DNA from 3 places in the Paenibacillus sp. cl141a genome. Region 3 is predicted to be linked to each of the others. Evidence: riboswitches for the same ligand, from Rfam matches in the RefSeq annotation. Region 3 holds a riboswitch; each other region holds the start of a gene.
What was found. A riboswitch is a leader RNA that binds a small molecule or an ion and turns the genes downstream of it on or off. The one in region 3 is predicted to bind ZMP and ZTP.
Positions count from the first base shown of each region.

Region 1: it holds a riboswitch for ZMP and ZTP, as region 3 does, so the genes downstream of both, BMX45_RS03120 (bifunctional 5,10-methylenetetrahydrofolate dehydrogenase/5,10-methenyltetrahydrofolate cyclohydrolase) here and rpiB (ribose 5-phosphate isomerase B) in region 3, are expected to answer to the same signal.
Region 2: it holds a riboswitch for ZMP and ZTP, as region 3 does, so the genes downstream of both, purT (phosphoribosylglycinamide formyltransferase 2) here and rpiB (ribose 5-phosphate isomerase B) in region 3, are expected to answer to the same signal.

Region 1 covers NZ_FNZO01000001.1:648,478-658,269, reverse strand. The annotation lists gene BMX45_RS03140 (Cof-type HAD-IIB family hydrolase) at 1-28, opposite strand, end outside; gene BMX45_RS03135 (sucrose-specific PTS transporter subunit IIBC) at 277-1,698, opposite strand; gene BMX45_RS03130 (glycoside hydrolase family 32 protein) at 1,695-3,197, opposite strand; gene BMX45_RS03125 (LacI family DNA-binding transcriptional regulator) at 3,379-4,371, opposite strand; gene BMX45_RS03120 (bifunctional 5,10-methylenetetrahydrofolate dehydrogenase/5,10-methenyltetrahydrofolate cyclohydrolase) at 4,669-5,517, opposite strand; ZMP/ZTP riboswitch at 5,584-5,663, opposite strand; gene BMX45_RS03115 (permease) at 5,818-6,828, shown strand; gene BMX45_RS03110 (TIGR03943 family putative permease subunit) at 6,936-7,913, shown strand; gene BMX45_RS03105 (CobW family GTP-binding protein) at 7,910-9,013, shown strand; gene BMX45_RS03100 (YolD-like family protein) at 9,090-9,341, opposite strand; gene BMX45_RS03095 (MarR family winged helix-turn-helix transcriptional regulator) at 9,652-9,792, shown strand, end outside.
Region 2 covers NZ_FNZO01000001.1:813,658-823,449, reverse strand. The annotation lists gene BMX45_RS03930 (cache domain-containing sensor histidine kinase) at 1-1,366, opposite strand, end outside; gene BMX45_RS03925 (response regulator) at 1,374-3,008, opposite strand; gene BMX45_RS03920 (MATE family efflux transporter) at 3,205-4,563, opposite strand; gene purT (phosphoribosylglycinamide formyltransferase 2) at 4,882-6,042, opposite strand; ZMP/ZTP riboswitch at 6,125-6,205, opposite strand; gene BMX45_RS03910 (LysR family transcriptional regulator) at 6,266-7,141, opposite strand; gene dapA (4-hydroxy-tetrahydrodipicolinate synthase) at 7,253-8,128, shown strand; gene BMX45_RS03900 (PAS domain-containing sensor histidine kinase) at 8,392-9,792, shown strand, end outside.
Region 3 covers NZ_FNZO01000003.1:469,375-479,166, forward strand. The annotation lists gene BMX45_RS12060 (L-threonylcarbamoyladenylate synthase) at 7-1,185, shown strand; gene BMX45_RS12065 (manganese efflux pump MntP) at 1,255-1,818, shown strand; gene BMX45_RS12070 (low molecular weight protein arginine phosphatase) at 1,875-2,462, shown strand; ZMP/ZTP riboswitch at 2,569-2,650, shown strand; gene rpiB (ribose 5-phosphate isomerase B) at 2,765-3,229, shown strand; gene BMX45_RS12080 (TIGR01440 family protein) at 3,309-3,893, shown strand; gene glyA (serine hydroxymethyltransferase) at 3,984-5,234, shown strand; gene upp (uracil phosphoribosyltransferase) at 5,570-6,199, shown strand; gene wecB (non-hydrolyzing UDP-N-acetylglucosamine 2-epimerase) at 6,266-7,423, shown strand; gene BMX45_RS12100 (AtpZ/AtpI family protein) at 7,599-7,829, shown strand; gene BMX45_RS12105 (ATP synthase subunit I) at 7,826-8,203, shown strand; gene atpB (F0F1 ATP synthase subunit A) at 8,239-9,000, shown strand; gene atpE (F0F1 ATP synthase subunit C) at 9,107-9,319, shown strand; gene atpF (F0F1 ATP synthase subunit B) at 9,414-9,792, shown strand, end outside.

The DNA of each region.
Region 1 (9,792 bases), on a different contig from region 3:
TATCAAAAAATAGGATCTTCTTCATCAATAACGCTCGCCTCTCTTTACGTATATTCAAGCTTGTTACTGTATTGTAAATGATGAAAAGCATTTCAGAGCAAGCCATAAATTTACCAAGCCCTCTGGGACCAAGTCCAGCTAACGCCAAAACGGCAAGGGAGCACTCTTTTCAAGATATCCATTTTAATGAACAAGAAAGCCGGTCAGCCAGACGATTTACCGGCATCCGGCCCCAAAAAGGCCCGCCTGTTCAGGGCGGACCTTTCGCTTATGGCTTTATTTCGCTTCCGAGCGGACCTCTTCAAGCATCTTATCATTGAATCCGAACATCCAGGTCAGCACGAACGTAATCGCCATCGCCGTCAGGTTGCACAAAATGTAAAGAGGAAGCTGGCTGTTCAAATACAACAGCGTGCCCGGGATGACGGTAATGGCCATGCCTGTGGCCTCAAGCTGAAAGATGGAAGCCATGAAACCGCCCACGCCGCCGCCGATCAAGGCGATAACAAACGGTCTGACGTAACGGAGGTTGACCCCGAAGATCGCCGGCTCGGAGATTCCCAGCAAGGCGGAGAATGCCGATGGCAGGGATAATGCCTTGAGCTTTTTATTTCTCGTCTTGAGTCCGACAGCCAGACAAGCTGCACCCTGCGCTGCCATGGCGCTGGTCACGATCGCATTGAACGGATTGCTCCCTGTCTTCTCAAGGAGTTGGATCTCCAGGAAGTTAAAAATATGATGCACGCCAGTGACCACAATGATCTGGTTAAAGAAACCGATGACCAGACCCGCGATACCGAACGGCAGCTCCAGCAAGAACGTCGTCGCGTTCAGAACCACTTCTTCCAGGGAGTGGAACACGGGGCCGATCGCAAACAAGCCAAGGGTTATCATAACAAGCAAGGTTAGAAACGGCGTAACGATCAGATCGATGGCGTCAGGAATGCGTTTTCGCAAAAATCTCTCGAATTTCGCGCCCAGCAGTCCAATGAAGAATGCCGGCAGGACCGAGCCCTGATACCCGACAACCGGAATGAAATCAAAGATCATGAGTGCCTCAGCCGAGCCGTTCGCCACGCTGTACGCATTGGGAAGAGCCGGGTTAACCAGCATCAATCCCAGGACGATACCCAGCACAGGGCTGCCTCCGAACACCCTGAACGCGGACCATGCCACCAAGGCCGGCAAGAAAGCGAAAGCCGTATCCGTCAATACCTGGGTGAAGAGCAGGAAATTAGCCGAGATATCATCCGGTGTCGCACCGAACCAGGCAAGCACGGTATCCTGGGTCAGCAGCCCCCGTAATCCCATGAACAAGCCAGTGGCGACCAATACCGGGATAATCGGCACAAACACGTCACCGAATGTACGAATTGCCCGCTGAAACGGATTCCCCGACTTTTTCGCCTGAGATTTCAGTTCTTCCTTGCTTGTGCTCTCCATTCCAAGGGATTCAACCGCTTCAAAAATCTGATTGACGGTTCCTGTTCCGAAAATGATCTGGTATTGCCCGGAGTTGAAAAAGGCTCCTTTGACCTTGTCGATCTGCTCGACCTTCTTCTGGTCAATCTTCTTCTGATCATGAACCATGATTCTCAGCCTGGTGGCACAATGGGCAAAGGAAGCGATGTTCTCCCTGCCGCCAATGGCTTCCACTACCTGCCTTGCGATTTCCCGATTATCCGCTGCCATGTTCATTCAGCCCCTTCTTTATCTTTTACGGCTTCGGTCAGATCCCATTTCTCGACCTTCAAGCCGGCACTGCCGTTCTGTACGAAAAATCGAATGTTTCGGCTGTTCCACTTCGGAAAAATTCTGCTTGTAAACACCTCTTCGCCATCGTTGATGAACAGCTCAACCGAAGAAATGTCCACGAACAGATGAAATTGGATCGAATTTCTTTCGGTTGGCAGCATACAGGATCGTTCCGCTCCGTAATCACTGACAATCGTTGCACCCGAAGAAGAGCGATCCAGCGTAACCTTCCGTTGGCCGGATTCATATCGAATAACGGTTCGTTCCCCTTCGCTAGCCCGAAATTCAATGCCAACGACGTCCGCCTCGATGGCTTGGAACTCGCATATCATTTCGAATGTGGTTCCTTGAACCCCCTCGTAACTCTTCACTTCGCTGTGAAGCGTATCCTCTGCCTGAGCGGCATGATCGCGGAGCGCTTGAAGCTCGGGAACCGGCTGTTGAATCAGCCTGCCTTCACGGAACGTAAGCACACGCGGAAGCGTCAAACAATGGGCCCAGCCATGCGAATCGGTGGGATACCCGATATCCGGCAAACCCATCCAGCCCACCATGATGCGCCGGTCTTTCTCATCCAGCATGGTCTGCGGCGCGTAGAAATCAAAACCTCTGTCCAGCTCGCAAAAAGGACCGTGATCAAACTCCAGCGTATTCCTATTGAGCGGCTTGCCTGAAATATAGCCGGATTGATAAATGTTTCGAAAATGGTCGTCCTCCGGAAGCAGCCCTTGCGGGGAAAACAGAAGCACGCCCTGGCCATCCAGTTCAAAATAGTCGGGGCATTCCCACATATAACCGAAATGCTGAAGTCGGGTTTGCATCTCCCCCTTGAATTCCCAAACCAACAAATCCGAGGATTCATAAACGACAGCCGCACCTGTCTGATTCACCCTTTGGGCACCGATGACGAACCGGTACTTGTCTTTGTCTTGCCATACTTTCGGATCCCGGAAGTGTTCGGTATATCCGTCCGGCACATGGTCAATCAGCGGCTTATCGAGTTTCGTGATGGATCCGTCGCGGTCCATCACGGCCATGCATTGATAAGATTGCCTGTTCCATTCCTCATTCCGGGCATTCCCGGTATACATGAGGCATAGTTTGCCATCTTTTACGATACCGCTGCCCGAATAAGCGCCATAAGCATCATGCGGGTGACCGGGTTCAATAGCGATGCCTTGGTTCTGCCAAAAGACCAGGTCTTTCGAGGAAGTATGGTACCAGTATTTCAAGCCGTGAAACGTGCCCAGAGGAAACCATTGGTAAAACAAGTGATACTCTCCGTTGTAATAAGAGAATCCATTGGGATCATTCATCAGGCCCATGATGGGCTGTACGTGAAATTTCTGCCTCCATTCGCTTAATCGCACTTTCTTCCTTAAGGAGGAAAGCTCTTCGGGAGAAGCCTGATCCAGGCGTCGGTATTTCAGTTCTCTGTCCATATCTCTTCTCCTTATAAATGGTCTTGCTGAAAAATCAAACAGATCATGCTAACGCGTGCACACAAATAAACTCAACTGCAGTGGAACCGGTTCCAATCAAAGGTAAAAATAATGAACTCAGTTCCAATACCAAGCAAGCACTCGGATTGGAACCGGTTCCGTTATTTGAAGTATAAAATACCTAATTCAGATTGTCAACGCTTTCCCGATGAATCATCTCGCAATTCATGACCGTCAGGAAATCCACCGGCTCGTCGTTGACCAGCTTCATAATATGCTGTGCCGCGAGGTGGCCCGCTTGGAAATATCCATATTTCACCGTTGTTAACCCGGGATGAATCACCTCGGTTACGTCGTATCCGCCAAATCCGGTAACGGAAACTCGGTCGGGAATAGGGATGCCTTTCATGTGCGCCGCTTTCATCACGCCCAGCGCAATGTTGTCCGTGGCGCAGACCACGGCCGTCGGCAGCGTTCGGTTCAACTCAAACATGGAGCATGCCGTCTTCACACCATCCGACATCTTGAATCCACTCTCATAGAGAACCGCTTCCGCCTCTTCATACTCGCTTACCGCTTTGAGGAACCCTTCCTTCCGCTTGACTCCGACGGCTACGTCCTTTTCCGTCACCCCGATATAGGCAATTTGACGATGTCCCATCGACAGCACGTACCGGCCCATTTCATAACCTGCGGCATAATCGTTATAGATCATGCTGTGGACATGGTCATGCTGTTGTCCGAGCAGAATGACCGGAATGCCGATCTCTTGAATCGCGGCAAGATGGGTTTCCGTCACCTGCGTGGCGAACAGAATAATGCCTGAGATTTTTTGTCTGGCGAGATCATACAGCGCTTCGATCTCCCTGGATAAATCCTGGCTTGCGTTGATGATCAGTAGCTGATATCCGTGTTTTCTTAATTCCTCGTCCATGCCGGCGACAGTCTGCGATGCGGAGAAGGAGTCCAGACGCGGCATAATGGTGCCGATCATGCTCGTTTTTTTGGCTTTCAGGCTTTGCGCAAAAGAATTCGGGATATAGCCGGTTTCCTGAATAACCTGCTCAATCTTGCGGCGTGTCGCATGACTGACGGATCCTCCGTTCAAGAAACGGGAGACCGTGCTTTTGGCAACTCCGGCTTTGTGGGCAATATCGGCTATCGTGTTCTTCATGCCAAGATCTCCGGAGCCGTTAGCAGCGCTGCATCGAACGGATCATTCTCTGGAGCTCCCTGTTGTCCCGCACAACAGGCCATGATTCGTATAAACATGAATCTCTCCCCTTCGTATTTCTCTTATTCCTAACTATACCATGACGTCCAGGGATCCGTGAAATGCGGGCTCCAAGCCTAGCATTGCATGGTCCATATTGGCTTCTATGTTCCAGGCTCTGGCATGAAATGAAGGATTCGAAGGGGATGATTCAAGGGTGCAGCCTTGCTTCACATACTAATGGTCAAGTGCATTCCCTTAAGCTTGGACGGTTCGCTCGGCCGATTCGACGGTATGCTTCAGCAATGTCGCTATCGTCACGGGGCCTACTCCCGCCGGTACCGGCGTGATTGCGGATGCCGCCTTGGCGCAGGCTTCGTAATCGCAGTCCCCGATATTTCCTTTATTGTAACCGGCGTCCAACACGACGGCACCCGGCTTGATCCAGTCCCCTTGAATGAAATTAGGCTTGCCTACGGCCGCAACCACAATATCCGCTTGGGACACAATCTCCCCAAGGTTCTTCGTTCTCGAATGGCAGATCGTAACCGTGGCGTTGCGATTGAGCAGCATCATCGATACCGGCTTGCCCAGAATCGGACTGCGTCCGACCACCACCGCATGCTTCCCTTCGATCGGCAGGCTGTAATAGTCCATAATCGCGATAATCGCCGCCGGCGTGCATGACGGGTAATCGGCGAAACCAAACGCATTTTGCGAGAACCCGAGCGTGGTTACTCCATCCACGTCTTTTTTCATGTCGATGGCATCAAAAGCCGCCCGCTCATCGATATGGTGCGGTACCGGGTGCTGAAGCAGAATACCGTGGACGTTCGGATCCTCGTTCAGTGCTTGAATCGCGGCGATCAGCTCCTCCGTCGTTGTCGATGTCTCTAGCACTACTTTCTTGGATAAGATGCCAAGCCGCTCGGACGCATTTCCCTTCATCCGTACATAGGTCGCCGAAGCAGGATCATCGCCAACCAGAATCGTTGCCAGACAAGGGGTTACCCCTTGCTGTTTCAATTCTTGTACCTTCACCGCCAGCTTTGCCTTGATATCATCGGATACCTTTTTCCCATCCAAAATTACGGGTTCCTTACTCATGCTAATCCGCTCCTTCGCCATTGTATTAAAAAACATAAAGAGGCAAGGCGACTCGAACGTCTCCTTACCTCTTGCCCAGGCGTACGGCATATGATCCCATGTGCTCCCTCTTGGTAACCCAAGCTACGCCAGTAACACATGGATAACTTTTTTTAATATATCACGACTTTGGACTTCGCGCCACCGGCTATGCGGCTGCTCTTTAATCGTAAGGTTTTTGATTTATTGCCTGAAATCACGTATGTTGCCGAAAGTACAAGCATAGAATGTCCTAAGAACAATTCGCTCCAGGAGGTCTTGATGAGATATCCGGCGATCTTCAAAATGCTGCCCTTTATACTTCCGCTTGTGTTCGTGATTCCGGTCTTGACGATATGGCTGCAGAAGGACTTAACCCCCATATCCAGCCAAGACCTACAGCAGGTTAAAACCGTCTTTACGGGCATCTTCCTTGAGGCACTTCCTTTTATTCTGCTTGGCGTGCTGCTGTCGTCCCTTCTGCAGCTGTTCGTACAAGAGCAATGGGTGCGGCGTCTCACGCCGAAGAATCCGGTGGTTGGCGTCCTGTTCGCTTCCATGCTCGGCATCCTGTTTCCCATCTGCGAATGCGGGATGATCCCGGTCGTTCGCAGGTTGATGCTGAAGGGTATGCCCGCCTATATCGCCGTCACCTTTATCCTCAGCGGTCCTATTCTGAATCCCATTGTATTCGCATCAACGATCATGGCCTTCCGATCGCATCCCGAAGTGACGATCGGACGAATGGGACTGGCTTTTGCAGTCGCGGTGACGACGGGTTTGCTCGTTTATGTTTTTTCAAGAAGCAGCCCCCTGAAGCGTTCCTTTCAAGAGTTCGCCGAACAGGGCTCCCGCAAGGGGGAACGTTTGTTGCATGAGCATCCCAAAACCTGGAGAAGCATGTTTGTCCACGCCGGAGACGAGCTGATCGAGATGTGCAAATATTTAGTCCTGGGCGCTTTCCTGACGGCCTGCATCCAATCCTTCATTCCGAGGGAGGAGCTGCTGGCTCTGGGGAACGGTCCTGCCGCCTCCTATCTGTTCATGATGGGCTTTGCCTTCATCCTGTCCCTCTGCTCGACTTCGGACGCCTTCGTGGCATCGGCATTCACGCACACCTTTACCATCGGCCCGCTGGTTTCCTTCCTGGTCCTCGGCCCGATGCTGGATTTCAAAAGCCTGCTCATGCTGTCGGCTACCTTCAGGACCAAATTCGTGATCGGTTTAAGCCTGCTGGTAATTACGCTTGTCTTTACCGGCTCTGTAGCCGTCAACGCGCTATTCGGCGGTTAGGTGTAGGTAACAAACTGGAGAGGCAATACACAAAAACGGTTGGAATAACGGCACCTTCAGGCTGTTATGCCTTCGGATATCCACTTGAGATTGGAGGTGTTCGGGACGTGAAGCCCAGGCTGAGCCTGCGAAGCCACTATATACTGCGATCGCTGCTTATCTCAGCTCTGGCCGCCTATATCATGCATCTGAACGCATCAAATTCACTGGACTATTACTTGGCTCCCCATATGCAGACCCTGCTTCTGCTCTGTCCCGTGCCGCTGTTGTTCATAGCTTTCGGCATGCTGTGGCACGCCATTGCGGGAGCTTCCGGCGAGGTGTGCGATTGCGAGCACCCCCTGCCCAGCGGACTGATCAAAAACATATCGGTTTACGGGTTATTCACGGTGCCGCTGCTGTTCGGCCTGCTCCTGCCGGACCAAGCCCTCGGCAGCGATATGGCGGCCAAAAAAGGCATGATCTACACCTATCCGAACCCCGATGTTCGCCGTAAAACCGAGGAGCGGAATGCTCCCGCCGTTTCGGGCATGGAGAAGCATGGAACGAATGATGACCTGGCGGCAGCGGAGGACATCGCACTGAACGAGCGTTTTGTTCCCAAAGACATCTACAGCGTGGAATTCGCGGAGCTGGCCAAGCGCTTATATACCTTACCCGTCATCCGAGTGGAGCCGGACATTTTCTCGGAGACCGTTGGGGCCATGGATATGTACAAACAGCATTTTCAAGGAAAGGCCATCACCGTCCAAGGATTTGTTTTCCGCGATGGACATATGAACGAAGACACCTTTGCCGTCAGCCGCTTCCTCGTGATGTGCTGCACGGCTGACGCCGTCCCGTTCGGGGTCATGGTGCGCGCGGCGAATGCTTCGTTGTTCGCGAATGACGCATGGGTTCAGATCGTTGGCACGATCCAGGTGAACATTGTGGACGGTAAGGAAACGCTGCAAGTTCAAGCGAAACGGATTCAGCCGATCGAGCAGCCGTCATCCCCTTACATTTTCACGAATCCGGACTCTGTCGCAGATTTTGATGAACTGTATTCGAATGATATCGAGACCAAGGAGGAAATCAATAAATGAACAAGATACCCGTCGTGCTGATTAGCGGATTTTTGGGGAGCGGCAAAACCACGCTGCTGCTCAGGCTGCTGGCGTATGCCGCCAAACGGCAATGGAGGACCGCCGTCCTGATGAATGAGATGGGCGAACAGGACGTGGATGGCGATATCCTGTCCGGTGAAATGCCTAATCTTCCGATCGAGAAGCTGCTTGACGGCTGCATCTGCTGCACCAAACGAGACGAGCTGGGGAAAGCCTTGAAAAGCCTGTTAGACCGGAAGCCCGACCTCGTTTTCATCGAGACAACCGGAGTGGCGAATCCTGAACAGATTCTTGAGGATTTGCAGGATCCGTCACTGGTGGATCAAATATCGATCCGGGGCAAAATCGCCTTGGCCGACTGCAGCAAATTTCTCGAGTACAACAGCTTCTTTGCATCCAGTCGAGAGCTGGTCCGTACCCTGCGGGGACAAATCAGCTTCGCGGACTGGATCATCTTGAACAAGGCGGGAGAATGCGAAGAGAAACAGATCCATAAAGTCATTACCTCCATTAGAAAAATCAATGCATCGGCAAGCCTGTCCGTAACCGACTACAGCCGTTTGGATGAGCATGAAATGTTTGCGGCCCTTCAGCTAGAGCCAACGGAGAATCATAGCCATTCATCTCATTCTTCAAACCGGCAAGGGAGTCCTGCGGATCGCCTGCAAGGCAGCCCTTGGACCAGCGAAGAAGATCGGAGCAAGCTGGTGCGCCGCAACCATGAAGGAGCTCTCACTCATAATGAGCATCGCCATGTTCACGGAGAAGAGGCCGGGGAAGGCAGCCATTCCTATACCGGCCTCGATACCTTGACTCTATCGGCTCCGACCCCTTTCCCGCTTGAGATCAGCCTCGTCGAAACCTTTCTCGCCGCACGCGGTTCCGGCCTGCTGCGGGCCAAAGGATATATTCAGCTTTCCACGGGTCCTTCCCTGGTTCAATGGGCAGGCTCACAGCTTGCCATCGAGCCCAGTACGCTGAAGCTGCAGCGAGGCTATCTTACGTTAATCGGCCATCGTCTGGAAAAAACGCGCATTGTGCAGGAGTGGGAGGACTTGCTCAGCGGCGTGGTGCAGTGACATTGAATGCATGCAGGGATATGAAAAAAAGAAAAGGAGATCCTCAGGGATCTCCTTTTTCTCGGTTTGCTTATGATTAGTCCCTGGGATAATTCACTTCCATAATATCCATAAAAGGAACCTTCGTAATGACGCCGTTCTGTTTCATATGCACCTTCCCTGTACGGGAGTCCATTTGATCGATTTGTCCGCGGACCGCCTCTTCCCATCCCCAGACCGTCAGTACGATGACCGATTCCTCCTGATAAGCTTCCGTAAGCTGATTTCCGAGCTCTTCCAGTACAAACTCATCCCTGGTGGGTCGCTTTGGAACTTTTGCTTTTGCCATAATCTTGTCCTCCTGATTTATGTTGTTCATGCGTCAGCATTACATTCTCAATGAAAACGAATCTTTCATTCATTCTATGAATTAGGAATCTTACACCTATTATACATCAAATGCGATTCAGAATTCTCGGGCTCTCCCAGGATTCAGATTATCTGAAGGAACTATGGACTCGATTCGCTTTTTATACAAAAGACTTGATTTTCAGAAAATAAACCTATATGATTGACCCATCAACCATTGATGAGTCAATGAATTGAAGGAGGTCTTTATCATCTCTACATGCCATACACAAGACCTGCTGTACTTGCTCATGCATCTGAATAAGCACATTGCGACTCGGTTTGAACGATGTGCCGGCGTTAGTCCCAATCGGCTGGAACTCCTCTGCAAACTGACCGGCGGCGAAATTAGCCAGTCGGATCTCCAGAAGGCAGTGTCTATCGATCCGGCT
Region 2 (9,792 bases), on a different contig from region 3:
GCCGTGCGTGCTCCAGCTCTTCCCGGACGCTTATCGATGTCTTCCCTTTGCTCAAGCTCAAACGAAACAGCTTCGACAAGGAAGTAATCATCGTAATGACCTCCTCCTTCTTGCTCATTCCTACCATGCGAACAACCGAATTCAGGGTATTGTACAAAAAATGAGGGTTGATCTGGGCCTGCAAGGCTTCCAGCTCATATTTACGCTTCGATTCCTGCTCCTTCACAATCTGTTTCATGAGCTGCCTGATCTTATTCAGCATCAGGTTGAAACGGCTGGACAGCTGCACTACTTCAAGCGGCCCCTGCAACGGGAGCTCCACGTCGAAATCGCCACGTTCCACGGCTTTCATCGTTCTGCCCATGCGGCGAATAGGCCGGGTGAGCATGGCCGAAAGAATCAGGGATACCGCAATGGCCAGCACCAAGACAATGGCAACCACCCGGACCAAATAACGGTTGACCTCTTCTCTTGTGGTCATGATCTCATCCAAATAGGATACGCCAACGATTTTCCAGCCAATGTTGACGACCGATTTGACCGTATTGAGCCGCTTGACCCCATCCGATTCATCGATGTAGCTCTCCGAGGAGGTCAGCGCACGCTCAACGCTCTCATTCCGAAGCCCCATGTAGATTAATTGCTGCTGCGGATGGTACACGATATTTCCCGCTCCTTCGTCGATGATGTACGCATACCCGCGCTTCCCTAGACTGATGCGGCTGCTCAGCTCGTCGATCTTCTTGAAGTTGATATCCACCAGCAGAATGACGTACATCGGCTCCCCGTCATGAACGACCGTAATGCCTTTACTCATCGTGACAACCCATTCAAACGTGTGGTCATATAAATTCTGAACATGGGGCAGCGAGAAGCTCAGATGGTCGGAGACTCTCATGGCCGAGTGAAACCAGCTCTGTTCCGTCACCTTGGCGCTGGACTTGACCGGAATGGCCGGATGGTTCCGCAGCAGGTCGCCCTGATCATTAAACAAAGCGATAGAGACGATGTCATCTCGGCTTCGCATGATCGTATCGAGCTGTTTTGTCACCTGCTCATCGTCCCACTGCCCGTCTGCCAGCATGTTTTCCTCGATCGCCCGATACAACTGCGCCATCCCGTCCACGTAATCCTCGAGATTATAGCTAACCTGGTCCACGATTTGCTGGGCATTCAGGAATACGCTTTGCTCTGCCGATCGCGAGAATTTATTGAAGAGCAGTACGGCTACCACGATCACAATGAGCAGAATGAACGCCGAGAAGGACCACATGATGATGGATTGAATGCTGTGCGTTCGGAATCGCTTAACCCATCGTTGTACGAACGGTAGAATCGAGTATCGCTTCGTATACGTGATTTTCACCGATGCCCTACCCCCTCGCTTGTGCCCGATATTCCTTAGGCGAAACGCCGACCTGCTTCTTGAAGCAGAAGCTGAAATAATTCGGATCGGCAAACCCGACGCGCTCCGCAATTTCGAAAGCCTTCAGGTCGGTGGAACGTAAAAGCTCCTTGGCCGTTTCCATCCGCAGCTGCATTAAGTACTGCACATAGGTCATTTTGAGCTCTTTTTTGAATACGCCGCTAAAATAGCCTGTGCTGATATGCAGGTGCATGCACAGCTTCTGCAGCGATATATCCGGGTCGTCGTAATGCTCCCGCGTGTACTCCAGCGCTTTCTCCACGATGTCTTTATAGGCATGCTGCCTGGAGTTGGAGATTTGCTTGCGGATGGCCAAACTGACATCCTGAAGCCAAGCTTTAGCCTCCTGTAGTCCGGAAAACTTGAAGATCTCGGCATGCAGCTGATACCCCGCTCCAAACATCTCCTCAAGCTCGATCCCGGATTCTTTAGCCGTTCGAAGTATGGCCGTTACGACTTCCAGGAGATAGATCTGAACCTCTTGAATCGTGCAGGATGCTCCGATCAGCTCATCGAATATGTGCGTAATCGATTCACTTAATTCCTCCGCGGTTCCGAGCTTAAGATTGCGGATCAGCGCTTGCTCCTGCAATTCGTCCAGACGGATCCCTTCCTGCCTCGGACTCTCCACGTCATCGATGAAGATGACTTTCTCGGCACCGAGAATCAGCCGGTAGTCCAGCGCCAGCAGCGCATCCTGGTAGGAGTGCTTAAGATCGGACAGAGTCCGGACCCTGGAACCCACGCCGATCGTAACCGGCAGCTTCAGATAGTGAAGAATGCTTTTGAGCAAACGGTCCAGTGCCACCTGCAGGTCGCCAAACCACGACTCGTCCTCGCAGCCGTCATTCGTAATCAAGAACACGATGCTATCCTGGTATATGAATGCGCTTCCAAAAGAAAGGGGATCCATCAGCTCTTTCGCAATGTTCAGCATAGCGTGCAGCATCAAGTCCATATCGCTGGAATGCCGCAGGGAGCTTGATGGAGCACTCTCCTTATGCTCTGCCGCCGGATATAAAGCCATCACCGCGGCGAGATAACAGGCGCTGTTCAGCGGAAGGCCGTAATTCCGAGTTTTCTCCTCAATGATGGAGCGGGGCAGTTTTCGGGTTAACAGCGAAGCCAGGAACGATTCCCGTAGCAAAGGCAGGCTTGTCCGGTAATGCTCCTTTAATTGGCGCACGTCCTCACGCTCCGCCACCTCCATATCGATTTTGTCCTTGATCTTGCCTAATAACTCCATGAAGCTTTCGGCAGAGAACGGCTTGAGCAAATACTCATCCACGCTGAGCGTAATCGCTTGACGGGCATAATCAAATTCGTCATAACCGGTCAAAATAACGATTTTGCACAGCGGCTGATGCTCCCTTAGCCATGAGGCCAGCTGCAGTCCATCCTGAAAGGGCATACTGATATCGGTAATAACGACATCCGGCTCCAACCGCTCCGCAGCCTCCACGGCCTCTCTTCCGTTCTCCGCCGTCCCCTTGATCTCGAATCCGCAGGCTTCCCATTGGATTTCCTGAACGAGGCCTTCCCTCACATCGGCTTCATCATCTACTAACAGCACTTTATACAATGCGACCCCTCCCGTTTCTGTCCTGTTCGGTTGCAAACTGAATCTATAGTGATCTTACCTCGCCGCACCCAAATTGGGAATCTTCCACATTATGTTTTTTGTAACAAAAAAAAGAACGAATGCACAACTCCAACGAAACAGTGCTTCCCTGTTCCTGGAGTCATGATTCGTTCCGAATTCGATTGTGCAGCATTCCTTACGCCTGAACGGGTACGGAGACGGGTTTTACCGGCGTGCTCAACCTCTTGATGCTCAGATAGTAAGCGATGCCGAGCGGGATGACGGCGCCCAGCCAAGCCAGCGGATTTGCCAGGCTTGCACCGAGGAAGCCGATCTGCGCGGTCAGGAAGATAGCAGCCAGTACCCGCATGATCAGCTCCATGATGCCCGCCACAGTGGGAATTAAGCTCTGACCAAGCCCCTGAAGCGTGAAGCGGTAGATGAAGAGCAGCGACAGAAGCAGATAGGTGCTGCCGTTCGATAAGAAATACAGCCTGCTGAGCGACAGCAATTCCTCTTGGCCTTGACCCACAAAAAGGCTGACGACGGCAGGACCCGCAAATATAACCAGCAGGCCCACGGCGATGCTGAATGATCCTGAGAGCCAAATACACTGCTTAACCCCCAGCTTGATCCGATCTATGCGATTCGCTCCGAAGTTCTGAGCAGCAAAAGTCGCCATTGTAATCCCGAAGGAACTCATCGGCTGCGTCGCGAGCATATCAATCTTCTGAGCCGCGGTATAAGCCGCAACGGCTGTTGCCCCGAGACCGTTTAGCGTGATCTGAAGAATGATGGCTCCGATTGCGATAATGGAGGCTTGGAAGCCCATCGGAAAACCTACCCACATATGCTGGCGTATAAATTTCCAATCGATGGACCAGTCGGCATTCTTGAATTGAAGGAGCGGGACCTTCTTATGAATGTAGATCAGACAGAGCAGGCAGGAGAACAGCTGCGATATAACCGTGGCAAGTCCGGCTCCGGCTACTCCCATCTTAAATGCGAGAATGAATAAGAGGTCGAGCACGATGTTCAGAATGCTTGCAACGACCAGGAAGAGAAGCGGGGTCCGGCTGTCGCCGAGAGCACGGAGCAGGTTAGCCAGCAAATTGAACAGAACGGCCGCGCCGACGCCCCAGTTAATGACGATCAAATACGAATACGCATCATCCAAAATTTCGGCAGGGGTGTTCATCATGACGAGGACGGGCCTCGTAAATATAACGCTCACGATGGTGAGGAATACCGTGAACACCAGACTGATCCATACACTCGTTCCCACGCTTTTGCGGACGCCTGCGATATCCTTAGCTCCAAAACGCTGTGCGGTTATGATAGACAAACCAGCCGTCAAGCCTTGGGCAAAGCCGATGACAAAAAACAAAATGCTGCCTGTCGAGCCAACGGCTGCAAGTGCGTTCACGCCAATGGTACGTCCCACGATAAGGGTGTCTGCCATGTTGTAAAATTGTTGAAAAATATTACCGATCAAAAGCGGGATGGTAAACATGGTAATCAGCTTGATCGGACTTCCTTGCGTCATGTCTCTCATGTAGATTCTCCTATGCCGTCAATAAACGTTCCTCTAGAGATTTATTTGAAATATTATGCTCCAAGCAGCGCTTATCGCATCGAATGGAAACATTATAATGGGTGAGGGTCGTTTGTATTCTTGTGTATCTTAACATGAAAGAACATAAATTTCTCCCTATTTATTCCCGAAATCAAAACTAAAAGCAAGTACTCGTGATCAGAAGAGTTTGTACCCGATTTGGATCCCTGATTTTTCTATAACTGAAAAGGCCAACCGGTCATTTCGGTTGGCCTTTTCAACATGATGACATGTGATATCCCTATGGAATTCCGATGTTTATGCCTCTTCGACGGCAAGCTTATCCAATGCCAGCTTCGCGCGTGACCGCGCTTCTTCGACATCGCCGGCGCTTGACAGCGCGACTGCTACTCGTCTTCCGGCCTTGGTTACCGGTTTGCCGAACATGCGAAGCTGCGTATTCGGAACGGCCAGCGCTTGCTCGGCGCCTGTAATCGTGTAGTCTTCCAGCTCTCGGCCGGCTTTCAGCGGGCGGCTGGCTCCCGGCGTGATCAATTCGATCTCTGGTATCGGAAACCCGAGAATGGCACGGACATGAAGCGCAAATTCGGATAGATTTTGCGTGACCAGCGTAACCAGCCCAGTATCATGCGGACGCGGGGATACCTCGCTGAAGTACACCTTATCCTCGGCCAAAAATAATTCAACGCCGAACAAGCCGTATCCGCCAAGCTCGTCGGTAATCTTCCGCGCAATATATTTAGCCTCCTCGATTTGCGCTTCAGACATGTCGTGCGGCTGCCACGATTCGATATAATCTCCGCTTTCCTGAATATGCCCGATCGGCGCACAGAAGCTTGTTCCATTTACGGAGCGGACGGTCAGAAGCGTGATTTCCGACTGGAATGAAATGAATTCCTCAATGATCACTCTTCCGTTCTGCACGCGGCCGCCTTCCATGGCGATGTTCCAGCAGGACTCGATATCCCCTTCAGAACGGCACACGCTCTGACCTTTGCCGGAGGAGCTCATCAGCGGTTTGATCACGCACGGAAAACCCATGTCCAGGACAGCCTGCTTGAATTCCTCATAGGTATCGGCAAATCGATAGTCCGCAGTCGGCAGTCCCAACTCCTCTGATGCCAACCGGCGGATCCCTTCACGGTCCATCGTAAGCTTTGCGGCTCTGGCGGTAGGAATCACCCGATACCCCTCATCCTCCAGCTTCACCAGCTCCGAAGTAGCCAGCGCTTCAATCTCCGGAACGATCAGGTCCGGCTTTTCCAACTCAATAATAGCGCGCAGCTTCTCTCCGTCCAGCATATCGATCACATGGCTGTGATCGGCAACGTGCATGGCAGGAGCATCGGCATAACGATCGACGGCTACGGTTTGGACACCCAATCGTTGTGCTTCAATTACGACTTCTTTCCCTAGTTCTCCGGATCCCAGCAGCAATATTTTTTTCGTTTTGAACATCGTTGTTTTATCCCCTTTTCATAGTTTCAGAGACGATAGAAGCCCAAGAAAATAATAAAGAGGTAAGGGAAATAAACTCCCTTACCTCTGCCCAGGCGTACGGCCGTTGTCATCCATGTGCTCCCTCATGGTTCCCCATGCTACGCCAGTCACACATAAACCTATACATTGTTACATAAATGATACTGAATCTTTTCGTTAAATGCAATATCAGCCTGCGTCTTTAAGATTTAGATTTCAACATTTCGATCATATCCTGAAGCGAGTGTGACAGCCATTTCTTAGGATGAATGACAATCTGGATGTCCAGTCGAATGTCAGGGTGTTGAAAGGGAAGAATCGCCAGCTCTCCCCTCTTGATTTCCTCCTCTGCTACCATTCTCGGCAATAATGAGATGCCGGTACCGGACATGATATATCTTTTGATTGCCTCGGGATTGCCCAATTCCAAACCAATACGGACGGGAGCTCCGCTGGCGCGCAGCACTTTTTCCAACATGATCCGGTAATTGCAAGTATCCTCGGTCATAATCCATTCGCAATCAGCCAGATGCTCCAGCTCGATGACGGGCAACCTGCGAAGCGGATGATCCGGATGGGCAATCAGATGGAGGGGCTCTTCCCGGATCGAGATCCAATTCAATGAAGTGTCTTCCGGTTTGTTCTCCAGAATAAGCCCGAGATCGTACTCACCCTCTCTTACCTTACTGACGATGCTATCTTCACGATCCGTTTGCAAGCGGATGGCAAGATCTTCATGCTTCTGCCTCACCCGATGAAGGACGGATGGAAGAAAATATGCGGCAAGCGAATCGATCGTTCCAATCGATAAGACGCCCCCGCCTTGTTTCGTCAGCTTTTCCTTAGACTGGTGGAACAGATCCAGCATTTGGACAGCATACTTGAACAGCTCCTCCCCTGACTTCGTCAGGCGCAGGCCTCTGCCATACCGTTCAAACAGCTTGACGCCGTATTCCTTCTCCAGCTTCTGAATCTGGGTGGTAACGCTGGATTGTGCATAACCCAATTCGTCAGCAGCTTTAGTAAAGCTCTTTCGAACAGCAACCTCCCTGAAGGTTTGCAGATAGATCAGTTCCATCGCTCTCTCCTCATCAATAATATTGATAATAACTATCTATTATTATAGATAACACCGATCCCGATTCCCATGGTAAAGTAAAGCCACAATTCATGAAATGGAGGAAAGATCATGTTGAGTCCGCAAGATTTGAGAGGTATTTATGTTCCGGTGGTCACCCCCTTTTCACATGAATACGCATTGGATGTTCCGTCTTATCATCGTTATTTGGAGAATTTGTTATCCCATGACATTCAAGGATTGATCATCAACGGTACGACCGGAGAGGCGCCGACGGTAACTTGGGAAGAGGTCGTTCAGGTGATGGAGGAAACGCGAAAAGGTCTGGACGGGCGGCAATTGCCGGTCATTATTGGTACGGGTACCAACGATACGTTCTCCAGCATGAAGCGGACGGAATGGGCAGGACATATCGGGGCAGACGCGGTATTGGTGGTCACGCCGTATTACAGCCGCCCTTCGATTGAGGGCATTATACAACATTTCCGCAACGTCGCGGAGGTGGGGATACCGGTTATTTTGTACGAAGTTCCTTCGCGCACCGGAATTTCCTTACCGGTCGATGCCATTCGAAGAATCATGGAGATCCCCGGTGTCATCGGAATGAAGGACAGCACTGCGAGTACAGAGCTTATGAGAAGCTTGTCTCCATACGATACGAAGCCTGTTCTATGCGGAGACGATGTCCGCTTTCATGAGATGCTTTGTCATGGTGCATCGGGGGGCATTTTGGCGTCGGCCAATGTGAATACCGAAGCTTTTATTCGTGTCTATCAATTAGCTGTCCAGGGGGATTATTCTCGTTCCGAAAAGGAGTTTGAAGTGCTGCTTCCCGTTATTCATCAGTTGTTCGCAGAATCCAATCCCGCTCCGCTAAAATGGCTGCTTGCCAAGCAAGGCCTTATCTCATCCGACACCCTGCGCCTGCCGATGGGCCCCATTACGGATGAGCTCAAGCTATCTTTGGATCAAGCATTCAAAGGCTGAGAAACTTTAAATCATGGACGCAACAGGTTTCTCCTCAAGAGTGGCGGAACGCATCGCTTCCTTACCATTCTTGAATGGATGATTCGATGCTATAGGGCGCACAAGCTTTCAATCAGCAGAGAATGGGATGGGTGATACTGACATTTTACACAAAAAAGAAATTCTGCTTAGATCTATCAATTTAAAGGATTGATGAATGAAATCGCCCCACTTATAATATGGGTACATTCAATTCCTCCCAGAAATTTGAAAGGAGACTTGCAGTGCTGCCCTATTCAACCCCTAATCATGATTTTGCCTTTGAACAATCTGTAATCGGTATGGCTTTGGTATCGCTAGATGGAACGATTCTTAAGGTCAATTCGGCACTATGTGATCTGTTGGGTTACTCGCCGCAGGAGTTAACTGCCGGGGCGCCGCAAGAAGAAAACAGCCTCCGCGGGTTATTGAATCGAGTGATTCAGAACGCTAGGGCTGCCCAGGGCCATCAGCCATTCGTCCCCCCGGTTGAATATGCTTACCGTCATCCGTCTGATCGCGAGTTATACCTTAGTGCACGCTGCAGCGTTGATCACGATCCGGAGCAGGGGCCCAAGGGATACTTGGTACAATTCGAGGATCGAACGCTGCTGAGACAGCTCATGAAACAGCTGGAGCAGAAGGAACAGAAGCTGAACGAGAAGGAAAATTCGTTTCTGCAGCTGCTGGAAGAGCTCCCTCTCTCCGTACTCATAACTAAAAAGGGCATTGTTCACTATGTTAATTCTGCTGGACTCCGTCTCGTCAATGCGATGCACCCCCGTGACGTGCTGGGCATTTCAACCGACGTGATCGTCGACGCATCATATCATCACGCATTGATGAAACGCAGGGCAACGTATGCCGAGAGCGGTGAAATCGGAAGCGTCGATTACCTGATACGCTGTCTGGACGGGCAGGAGAAGATGGTCACGGGATTCACGTTAATCATACAATATGAAGGCGAGAATGCGGCCGTCGGCATCTTCAAGGACATCACGGAGCAGCGGATGGAAGAGGACCGCGTGATGCAATCCGAGAAGCTGACGACCGCCGGCCAATTGGCCGCCGGCATCGCTCATGAAATTCGAAATCCATTGACATCGATTAATGGATTCGTGAAGCTATTGCGATCCGCGGAACGCAGCAACGAGCTTTATTTTGAAATCATCGAATCGGAGCTCAAACGCATCGAGCTCATCGTCAATGAGCTCTTGGTGCTCTCCAAACCGCAGGGCGCCCACGTGAGCGGACCCATCGACGTGTCGGCCATACTGGATCAGATCATTACGCTGATGAAGGTGCAAGCCGCTCTCAAGAATATAGAGATCATTCCCCATTATCCACTGATTCCGATCTATGTACAGGGCGAAGTCAACCAGCTCAAGCAAGTGTTCATCAATCTGCTGAAAAACGCGATGGAAGCGATGAATCACGGCGGAAGCATCACCTTGGACATTGTGCACAGCGGGCCCGAGGTGCAGATTATCGTGCAGGATGAAGGAGTTGGGATGACGCAGGATCAGATCCAATCACTGGGACAGCCCTTTTTTACAACGAAAGACACCGGCACGGGACTCGGTCTCATGATTACCAAGAATATTATTCATAATCACGGCGGTACGATGAACGTGGAGAGCACTCCT
Region 3 (9,792 bases):
ATAGGTATGGAACAGAACGGGAATGACAAGGAACGCAACCTGCAGCGGGAACAAGGCTCCCGGAATGCTGCATCGAAATCAACCAACGTGTGGCACGTCTTAAGCTCCCTCTCCAAGGAGAACCTCGGGTCCGGGAAGGAAGCAAAGCAGGCGCTGCACGAAGCAGGACAGGTGCTTGCACAGGGCGGTACGGTGGCTTTTCCGACGGAAACGGTGTACGGACTTGGTGCTGACGCGGGCAATACAGAGGCGGTCGAGCGCATCTTCGCCGCCAAAGGTCGGCCATCGGACAATCCATTAATCGTGCATATCTCGGAGCTGGCTCAGCTTGACGGCTTGGTCCAGCAGGTGAACGAGACGGAACGGGCGCTGATGGCGTCGTTCTGGCCCGGACCGCTGTCGCTGGTGCTGCCTGTGAAACCGGGCGCCGTATCGCCTCGCGTGACGGCCGGACTCGATACGGTTGCCGTGCGGATGCCGGATCACCGTGTGGCACTGGCTCTGATCAGCGCCGCCGGTTGTCCGCTCGCCGCACCGAGCGCCAACCGTTCCGGCCGGCCAAGCCCGACGCTGGCCAGCCATGTGCTGGAGGATCTGGCGGGGGCGATCGACGGCGTGCTCGACGGCGGCCCGGCCGGGGTGGGCGTCGAGTCGACGGTGGTGCAGGTCGGCGAAGACGGGGCCGTCACGGTGCTCCGCCCGGGCGGCGTCACGGCCGAGCAGCTTGCCGCGGTGGCGGCAAGCGTGAGACAGGACCCGGCGCTGCAGCGCGCCGCCGGGGAGGCGGAGAGCCCGGCGCCGCGCTCGCCGGGCATGAAGTACACGCACTACGCACCGAAGGGTGCGATGTGCGTGGTGCAGGGCCCGCGTGCCGACGCCGTGTCGGCACGCATCGCGGCCGAGCTCGAGGCGGCGGCACGGCGCGGGGAGGTGACCGGCGTGCTGTCGTTCGACGAGCACATGGGTCACTACCGCGCGGACGTTGCCGTCTCGCTCGGCAGCCTGGCCGCGCCGGAGGAAGCGGCCCGCCGGCTGTACGCCGGCCTGCGCCGCTTCGATGAAGAAGGCGCGACCTTCATCCTGGCCGAAGCGTGCCCGGAACAGGGGCTTGGCGCAGCCGTCATGAACCGGCTGCTGAAGGCCGCGGGACATCACATCATCCACGTCAATGAAGATGCTGATTGAACGGTTTTAGCATGATTTCCCCCTTGTCCGCATATGGTGTACAAGACCATGGGACTTGGGGGAATGGGGATGTTGGAGGCGTCTGTCCAATCGGGACAGCTTGCGGCGATTCTGCTGATGGCGGTTGCACTCGGGCTAGACGCATTTTCGCTTGGCATCGGAGTCGGAATGAGAGGCGGCATGCGTTTAGGCCATATGCTGGGCATCAGCTTCATGATCGCATTGTTTCACATGCTTATGCCGCTGGCGGGCTTATTTGCCGGCCGCTATGTAGGCATGCTGCTGGGGCACGTCACAGGGTTTGCGGCAGGCGGGCTGCTCCTCCTGCTGGGTGGACATATGCTGTACAATGCCTGGCGGGGCGGGGAAGGTCAGCGAATTCATCCTACCGCGTTCTTGGGCATGCTGCTGTTTTCGCTCAGCGTCAGCATCGACTCCTTCTCGGTAGGCGTTTCGCTCGGGATGTTCGTGGATGATGTGCTGCTGATCGTGATCTCCTTCGGTGTCGTGGGCGGTTTGCTGTCCATTCTCGGCCTGCTGCTCGGCCGTCAGGTGAGTAACAAGCTGGGAGAGTACGGCGAAATGCTGGGCGGACTGATTTTGATCATCTTTGGCGTGATGTTTATCTTTTGACGCAATATTTGTTACAATAATCCCAAAACAACCTATCAACGGGGAGGTACGGGACCGTGAAAAATATATTGTTTGTCTGCACGGGGAATACGTGCCGCAGCCCAATGGCGGAAGGGATGCTGCGCAAGCTCGCCAAACAGCGAGGCATTCCGCTAGAAACGCAATCCGCCGGCGTCTCGGCCGTAGACGGCATGCCGGTATCCCGTCATGCGGAATCGATACTGCGGGATCAGGATATTCAAGATCGCTTGGTATCTAAGCCGCTGACGGCGAATCTGGTGGAATGGGCAGACCTGATTCTGACGCTGACCCAGTCGCATAAGCAGTATGCGATTCGGCAGTTCCCGCATGCCGCCGACAAGATGCACACGCTGAAGGAGTTTGTGGAGGATGACCGGCGGGTGCTGGATGATCTGCGGGAGCAGGACAGCCTGTACGCGACGCTTGAGCTGGCCAGATCGCTGGGCCGCGATGTCAGCGACCGCGACCGGGAGCGTCTGATCGAGCTGCGCCAGCGCATTCCGAGCTTCGATATCTCCGATCCTTTCGGCGGCTCGCGGGAGGAATACGAGGCGACGGCGGCGGAGATTCGGACGGCGCTCTTCCGCCTGCTGGACAAGCTGGAAGCGGATCAGCATAAATAGGATCGGCTTCCACGGAAGCGAAGAGTAAATCTGGATCCGGGCTCAATATGGCTAAAAAAGCCGCTTGCCTTTCGCAGGGTATTGCTTTAAGATGAAGGTGAAAAACATGATCCGATGTAACTGGCGACGAAGTGGATGAAACCACGATGGAGCATCGGAATATACGGCCGGTCGCCTGGGCAAAGAGCATTTGGAGCACAATACGTGCGCCGACTGCTCTTTTTTCGTCTTTTGCGTGGAGTTTGGGTTATAATGAAACAAGCTAAAACGCAAAAGCGAACATTCGAGGGGGTTTTTCATAGATGAAAATTGCATTGGGTACCGATCATGCCGGCATTCGTCTGAAAGAGGAGATCGTGGAGGTCATTCGGGGCCTTGGACACGAGGTGGAGGATCTTGGCTGCGGCTGTTCCGATTCCGTGGATTATCCCGATTACGCGCTTCCGGTGTGCGAGAAGGTGGTCTCGGGTGAAGCGGATCGGGGCATCCTGATCTGCGGAACGGGAATCGGCATGAGCATTGCCGCCAACAAGGTGCCGGGCATCCGCTGCGCGCTGACGCATGATGTATTTTCGGCCAAAGCCACGCGTGAGCATAATGACAGCAACGTGATTGCGCTGGGCGAGCGCGTCGTCGGCCCCGGGCTTGCTGCCGAGATCGTCAGTGCATGGCTGACAACGGATTTCAGCCAGGGCGAACGCCATGTCGGCCGCGTGAACAAGATCAAGGCCATCGAGGAGCGTTACCTGAAGAGCGAATCGCGTTAGGTCAACGCGTAAGCTGCTGCGGTTATTGCGTATGGAATGAAGCATCTTCTGTGAAAAAATTCATCGGGAGGACTGTGACATGACGGATATCTCCAAGGTTTCCTTGAGCGAACAGACGGCGCGGATCGTCCGCGAGCTGGCCGAAGCGGCAGCCTTAGGACCGGGCAAGGTGCTGGTCATCGGAGCCAGCACCAGTGAAGTGGTCGGACGCCGGATCGGTACAGGCGGCGCTCTTGAAACGGCGCAGCAGCTTCTTCAGGGCATTGCCGAGGTTCAAGCGGAATTCGGCTTCGCTGTAGCCTATCAATGCTGTGAGCATTTGAACCGGGCGCTAGTCATGGAGCGGGGACTGCTTGAAGAGCTGCGCCTGACGGAAGTGGCGGCTGTACCGTTTCCGGGGGCGGGAGGCTCCATGGCCTCGGCGGCGTATCGGAGTATGAAGGAGCCCTGCCTTGCGGAATCCATTGAGGCCCATGCGGGTGTCGATATCGGCGAGACGCTGATCGGCATGCATTTGCGAAGAGTGGCGGTTCCGTTCAGGCCGAGCGAGCGTTATATCGGCGATGCGCGCGTAACGGCGGCTTACACCCGGCCGAAGCTGATCGGCGGAGAACGCGCCGTGTACCGGCTTGAGCAGCGGGATGATTCCACGCTGTGCGATTGATTCGAATGAGAGCCCGCTTTAGTCATTAGGTAAACTTGTAGTCTTGACTTGGCAAGAGAAAATAACGATTGATTATGGGAGGATATGAACATGATGGAACATTTGCGGAAGAATGACCCGGCTGTATTGGAAGCGATGGATTTGGAACTGAAGCGTCAACGCAGCAACATTGAGCTGATTGCCTCCGAGAACATCGTCAGCGAAGCGGTTATGGAAGCCATGGGGACGGTGCTGACGAATAAATATGCGGAAGGCTACCCTGGCAAGCGTTATTACGGCGGCTGTGAGCGAGTGGATATCGTGGAGGATATCGCCCGTGACCGCGCAAAGGAATTGTTCGGTGCCGAGCATGCCAACGTTCAGCCGCACTCCGGCGCCCAAGCGAACATGGCGGTGTATTTGGCTGCGCTCAAGCCAGGAGATACCGTGCTGGGCATGAACCTGGCCCACGGCGGCCACTTGACTCACGGAAGCCCGGTTAACGCGTCCGGCCTTCTGTACAATTTCGTTGCGTACGGCGTGCAGGAAGACACGTTCCTTATCGATTACGACGAAGTGCGCAAAGCGGCTTTCAAACACCGTCCTCGTCTGATCGTGGCGGGTGCAAGTGCATATCCTCGCATCATTGATTTCGAGAAGCTTGCTGCCATCGCGAACGATGTAGGCGCATTGTTCATGGTCGATATGGCTCATATTGCCGGTCTCGTTGCCGCGGGTCTTCACCCGAATCCGGTTCCGCATGCCCATTTCGTAACCACCACGACGCACAAGACCCTTCGCGGACCTCGCGGCGGCATGATTCTGTGTAAGAAAGCTTGGGCACAGGCGATCGACAAAGCGGTATTCCCGGGCTCCCAGGGCGGACCGCTCATGCATGTCATTGCTTCCAAGGCCGTGGCGCTTGGCGAAGCATTGGATCCGTCCTTCAAGACGTACGCAGAGAACGTCGTGAAGAACGCAAAAGTGCTGGCTGACACCCTGATCGAGGAAGGCCTGAACATCGTTTCCGGCGGAACCGATAACCATCTGATGCTGGTCGATACCCGCAATCTGGACATCACCGGCAAAGACGCAGAGAAGGTGCTGGATTCCATCGGAATTACCGTCAACAAGAACGCCATCCCGTTCGATCCGACGAGCCCGTTCGTCACGAGCGGTATCCGTATCGGTACGCCGGCGGTCACTTCCCGCGGCATGGATGAGCAGGCGATGGTGAAAATCGCGAAGATTATTGCCATGACCTTGAAGCAGCCTAAAGACGAGGCAACGCTGGAAAAAGCGGGCCGTTTGGTGGCTGAGCTGACGGATCAATATCCGCTATATCCTGAAATGAAATATTAATCACAGTTTCGTCGGCATAAGAAGCCTATGATAAGAGGATCCCGCCTGAAGGTGGGGTCCTCTTTTAGGAGCTGTCACATTCTGGCCAGATTGCTATGCTCGCATGCTCCCAGTCGGGTCGCTTCGCGGTAAGGATCAATATAGGCGAAAATGGAAAACCTAGGTGCAGGGCTGACAAAGATCCGGTTATAAGGTCAAAACTCACGGAAATAAACATGACTCGTGCAGGTGTCAATTGACTAGAGGGAATGATATAATAGACAGGATTTATGGAGCTCACAAGTATTTACGCCCATATTGAAATAACATTTGCATTCAAACCGGAGGGACCAGACATGGGAAAATTGGTGATTTGTGATCACCCGTTGATTCAACACAAACTTACATTTATACGCGATATGCGGACTAACACAAAAGACTTTCGCGAATTGGTAGACGAAGTCGCGACTTTGATGGCTTATGAAATTACGCGGGAGGTTCCTCTTGAATCGATATCTGTTCAGACGCCGGTAGCCGAAACCCAAGGGAAAGTCATTTCCGGCCGGATGCTCGGCCTCGTGCCGATCCTGCGCGCGGGTCTCGGCATGTTGGACGGCGTGGTCAAGCTGCTTCCCGCTGCCAAGGTAGGGCATGTCGGATTGTTCCGCGACCCGGAAACGCTTCAGCCCGTGGAATATTATACGAAGCTTCCAACCGACGTGACGGAGCGGGAATTGATCGTCATCGATCCGATGCTGGCGACGGGCGGATCGGCCATCGCTGCGATCGACGTGCTGAAGAAGCGCGGCTGCACCCAGATCAAGATGATGAATCTCGTGGCTGCACCGGAAGGCGTGAAGGCCGTGCATGACGTTCATCCGGACGTGGATATTTACGTTGCTGCTCTGGATGAAGGGCTCAACGACCATGGCTACATCGTACCGGGCCTGGGTGATGCAGGAGATCGGCTGTACGGCACGAAATAAGAGCCGTGCCAGCCATTCGACGACTTGAATTGAAAAACAAGCATGCAAAGAGGGGTAATTTCAAACATGTCAAAAGTGAAAGTGATGACGATATTTGGGGTCCGCCCCGAAGCGATCAAGATGGCGCCGCTTATTCTGGAACTTCAGCGCCATCCGGAGCATATCGAATCGGTGGTTTGTGTAACTGCGCAGCATCGGCAAATGCTGGATCAGGTGCTTGACGTGTTCAAGATTGTTCCGGACTACGACTTGGACGTGATGAAGGACCGTCAGACGCTGAACGAGATCACCGTTCGCGTTCTGGAGGGGCTTGAGCCTGTCCTGCGCGAGGCTAAGCCGGATATCGTGCTGGTGCACGGCGACACGCTGACAACGTTCCTGGCCAGCTATGCAGCCTTCCTGCAGCAGATTCAGGTTGGCCATGTAGAGGCGGGTCTTCGCACATGGAACAAGCTGAATCCTTATCCTGAAGAAATGAACCGCCAGCTGACCGGCGTGCTGGCCGATCTGCACTTTGCGCCGACGGACTGGTCTGCCGAGAATCTCCGCAAGGAGAACAAGCCGGAATCCCGCATTTACGTGACGGGCAACACCGCTACAGACGTGTTCCAGTATACGGTGCGGGAAGGATATACCCACCCGGTTCTGGATTGGGCACAGGGCAAGCGCCTGATCCTGATGACGGCGCACCGCCGCGAATCCCAAGGGGAGCCGCACCGTCAGATTTTTGAAGCGGTGAAGCGCATTGCCGACGAGTTCGAGGATATCGCCATCGTCTACCCTGTGCATCCGAGCCCTGCCGTCAAGGAGCCGGCTCACCGCATTTTGGGGAACCATCCGCGCATCAAACTGATTGAACCGCTGGATGTCGTGGACATGAACAATATCTACACCCGTACGCATTTCATCATTACGGATTCGGGCGGCATGCAAGAGGAGGCTCCGTCCTTCGGCGTACCGACGCTGGTGCTTCGGGACACGACGGAACGTCCGGAGGGCATTGAAGCCGGCACCCTGGAGCTGGTAGGCACCCAGGAAGAGAATGTGTACGAACGCATTAAGGTTCTGCTGACCGATCAGGAGCTCTATGACAAGATGAGCAAAGCCGCTAATCCTTACGGGGATGGACAAGCTTCCCAGCGAATTGTCAATGCGATTTTGCACCATTTTGGCATTCGAAAAGAACGTCCCGAGGAATTTCACAGAATGTTCACAAAGGCATAGTTTACCGTATTCTGATTGGCAAGGGGACAGCATACAGTTGAACTGTACGGTTACCGCGGCGTTTTGCGCAATTTAGACTGCTCAAAACGCCGATTTTACACGGGAAATCCATCAAATCGATTCATTGACAAACTCTTGTTATATTCAGTAAAATGAGTTGGGATTAGAGGTTCATATGAAAAATCCGAAAAGTCAAGATAACCCTTGGTTGATAGCGCTATACATTAGCGGGGCAGGCGGTTTGCTTGCCGCTTACATTCTCATCGGTTTTTTTACCGGGCGATGGCTCATGAATCAGTTGGACGGGCCCAGAGTGTGGCTTGCCATTGGTACGCTTTCGGGGCTCTTTGTAGGGATTTTGAATATCGCTCTTCTCATTAAAAAGTTTTTGGGGGCGCAGGCGTGAATGATTTGACTTCCATTGTGAACGCTGTATTTAGAGTATCGTTACTCTTATTGTCTGCCTTGTTTCTCGGATGGGCTCTCTATCCGGTATTCCGCCCGATAATTATGGGGTTGATCATGGGCATGGCGGCGGGCTTGTTTAATGTACGCTTCCTCTCCATGAAAGTGCAGCAGCTGGCGCAATTGGCTGTCGATCCGAAACCGAAAAAGTACAACTTCGGCTTCATTACGAGATTGTGCATCGGGCTTCTGATTGTGATCTTCGCCGTAAAACTCGAACAGGTATCCCTCGGCGGTGCTATCGCCGGTCTGTTCATACCCCAATTGTTGACCATTCCTGTCAGCATTGTGTTCAGTTTGAGAAACAATCATTGATCAGCGCTAACTTGGAAAGGGGTGAAAACAATTATATGCATGATTCACCGATTATCAAACTTGGCGGATTGAATATTGACCTTTCAGCGGTCATAATGCTTCTTGTCACCTGTGTGGTGGTGTTCGTATTATGCCGGCTGGCGGTACGTAATCTATCTGTCGAAAACCCTTCCAAACTGCAAAACTTCATGGAATGGGTAGTGGAATTTGTGCAAGGCGTCGTAGCGAGTGCGATGGATCTGAAGAAAGGGAAAGCTTACATATCGTTGGGGCTTACTCTGATCCTGTTCATCTTTGTAGCCAACTTGCTGGGCTTGCCGTTCTCAATTATCACCGACTTGCCGGAGAACTTCACAGTCTTTGGTCAGCCAATCCTGGCTACACTCGGACTTGAACATGGCCACTATGCTCACGTATTGTGGTGGAAGTCGCCAACAGCGGACATTTCCGTTACGGCCGGTCTTGCGATCGTTGTATTCGTGCTCATGAACTACCTGGGTCTGAAGCTGAATCGCAAGCATTACCTGAAGCATTACATCGAACCGTTCCCGATCTTTCTGCCGCTCAATATCATTGAGAACCTGGCAAAACCTATCGCTCTGGCAATCCGGCTTTACGCCAACATTTTTGCCGGCGAGGTACTGATCACGGTGATTCTGAAAACCGGCTTCTGGGGCATTCCGTTCATGGCCGCATGGCAAGGTTTCAGTATCTTCATTGGTGCATTGCAGGCGTTTATCTTTACGATTTTGACAATGGTATACATCTCGCAAACTACGATTCACGAAGAGCATTGATCAACTCGGACGAATCCGCCGTTACAGCGGTGTTTTTCGAAAGAGATATTTTCTATAGTTTCACCAAATTTCAATTTTGAAACAATTTTAAGGAGGATATTTAACAATGGAATTTTTGGCAGCAGCTATTGCAGTAGGTCTTGGCGCCCTTGGCGCAGGTTTGGGTAACGGTATGATCGTAAGCAGAACAGTTGAGTCTATCGCTCGTCAACCAGAAGCACGTGGTCAATTGCAAACAACGATGTTTATCGGTGTTGGTATCGTAGAGGTTATTCCTTTGGCGGCTACTGTAATCGCGTTCTTGATCATGTTCTCTTAATAACAATACAACGGTTTGGCGGGGAGGGCCGATGCCATCCGCGCCTTCGTTTTGTTAGGCACCGCACTTCGTGTTGATGAAAGGAGTGACCTCAATGGCAATTCTTTGGGAAAATATGGTAATCACTATTATTGCGTTTGTTATTCTTTACCTCTTGCTTCAAAAGTTTGCGTTCAGCAAATTGTTCGGCATCATGGAGCAGCGTCGTGAGCTGGTCATGAGCCAGATGAACGAAGCGGCACAGACCCGCCAGCAGGCGACTGCATATGTAGAAGAGCAGAAGAAGGCACTGGATCAAGCGCGTCAAGATGCTCACGAAATCATCGAGCGTTCCAGACAAACTAGCAACAAACAAGCAGAGCAAATTATGGAACAAGCTAAGGAAGAGGCAATTCGCCTGAAATCCGAGGCTGTTCGTGATATCGAGAATGAGAAGAAGAAAGCCGTCGAAGAGCTTCGCAGCGAAATCGGCA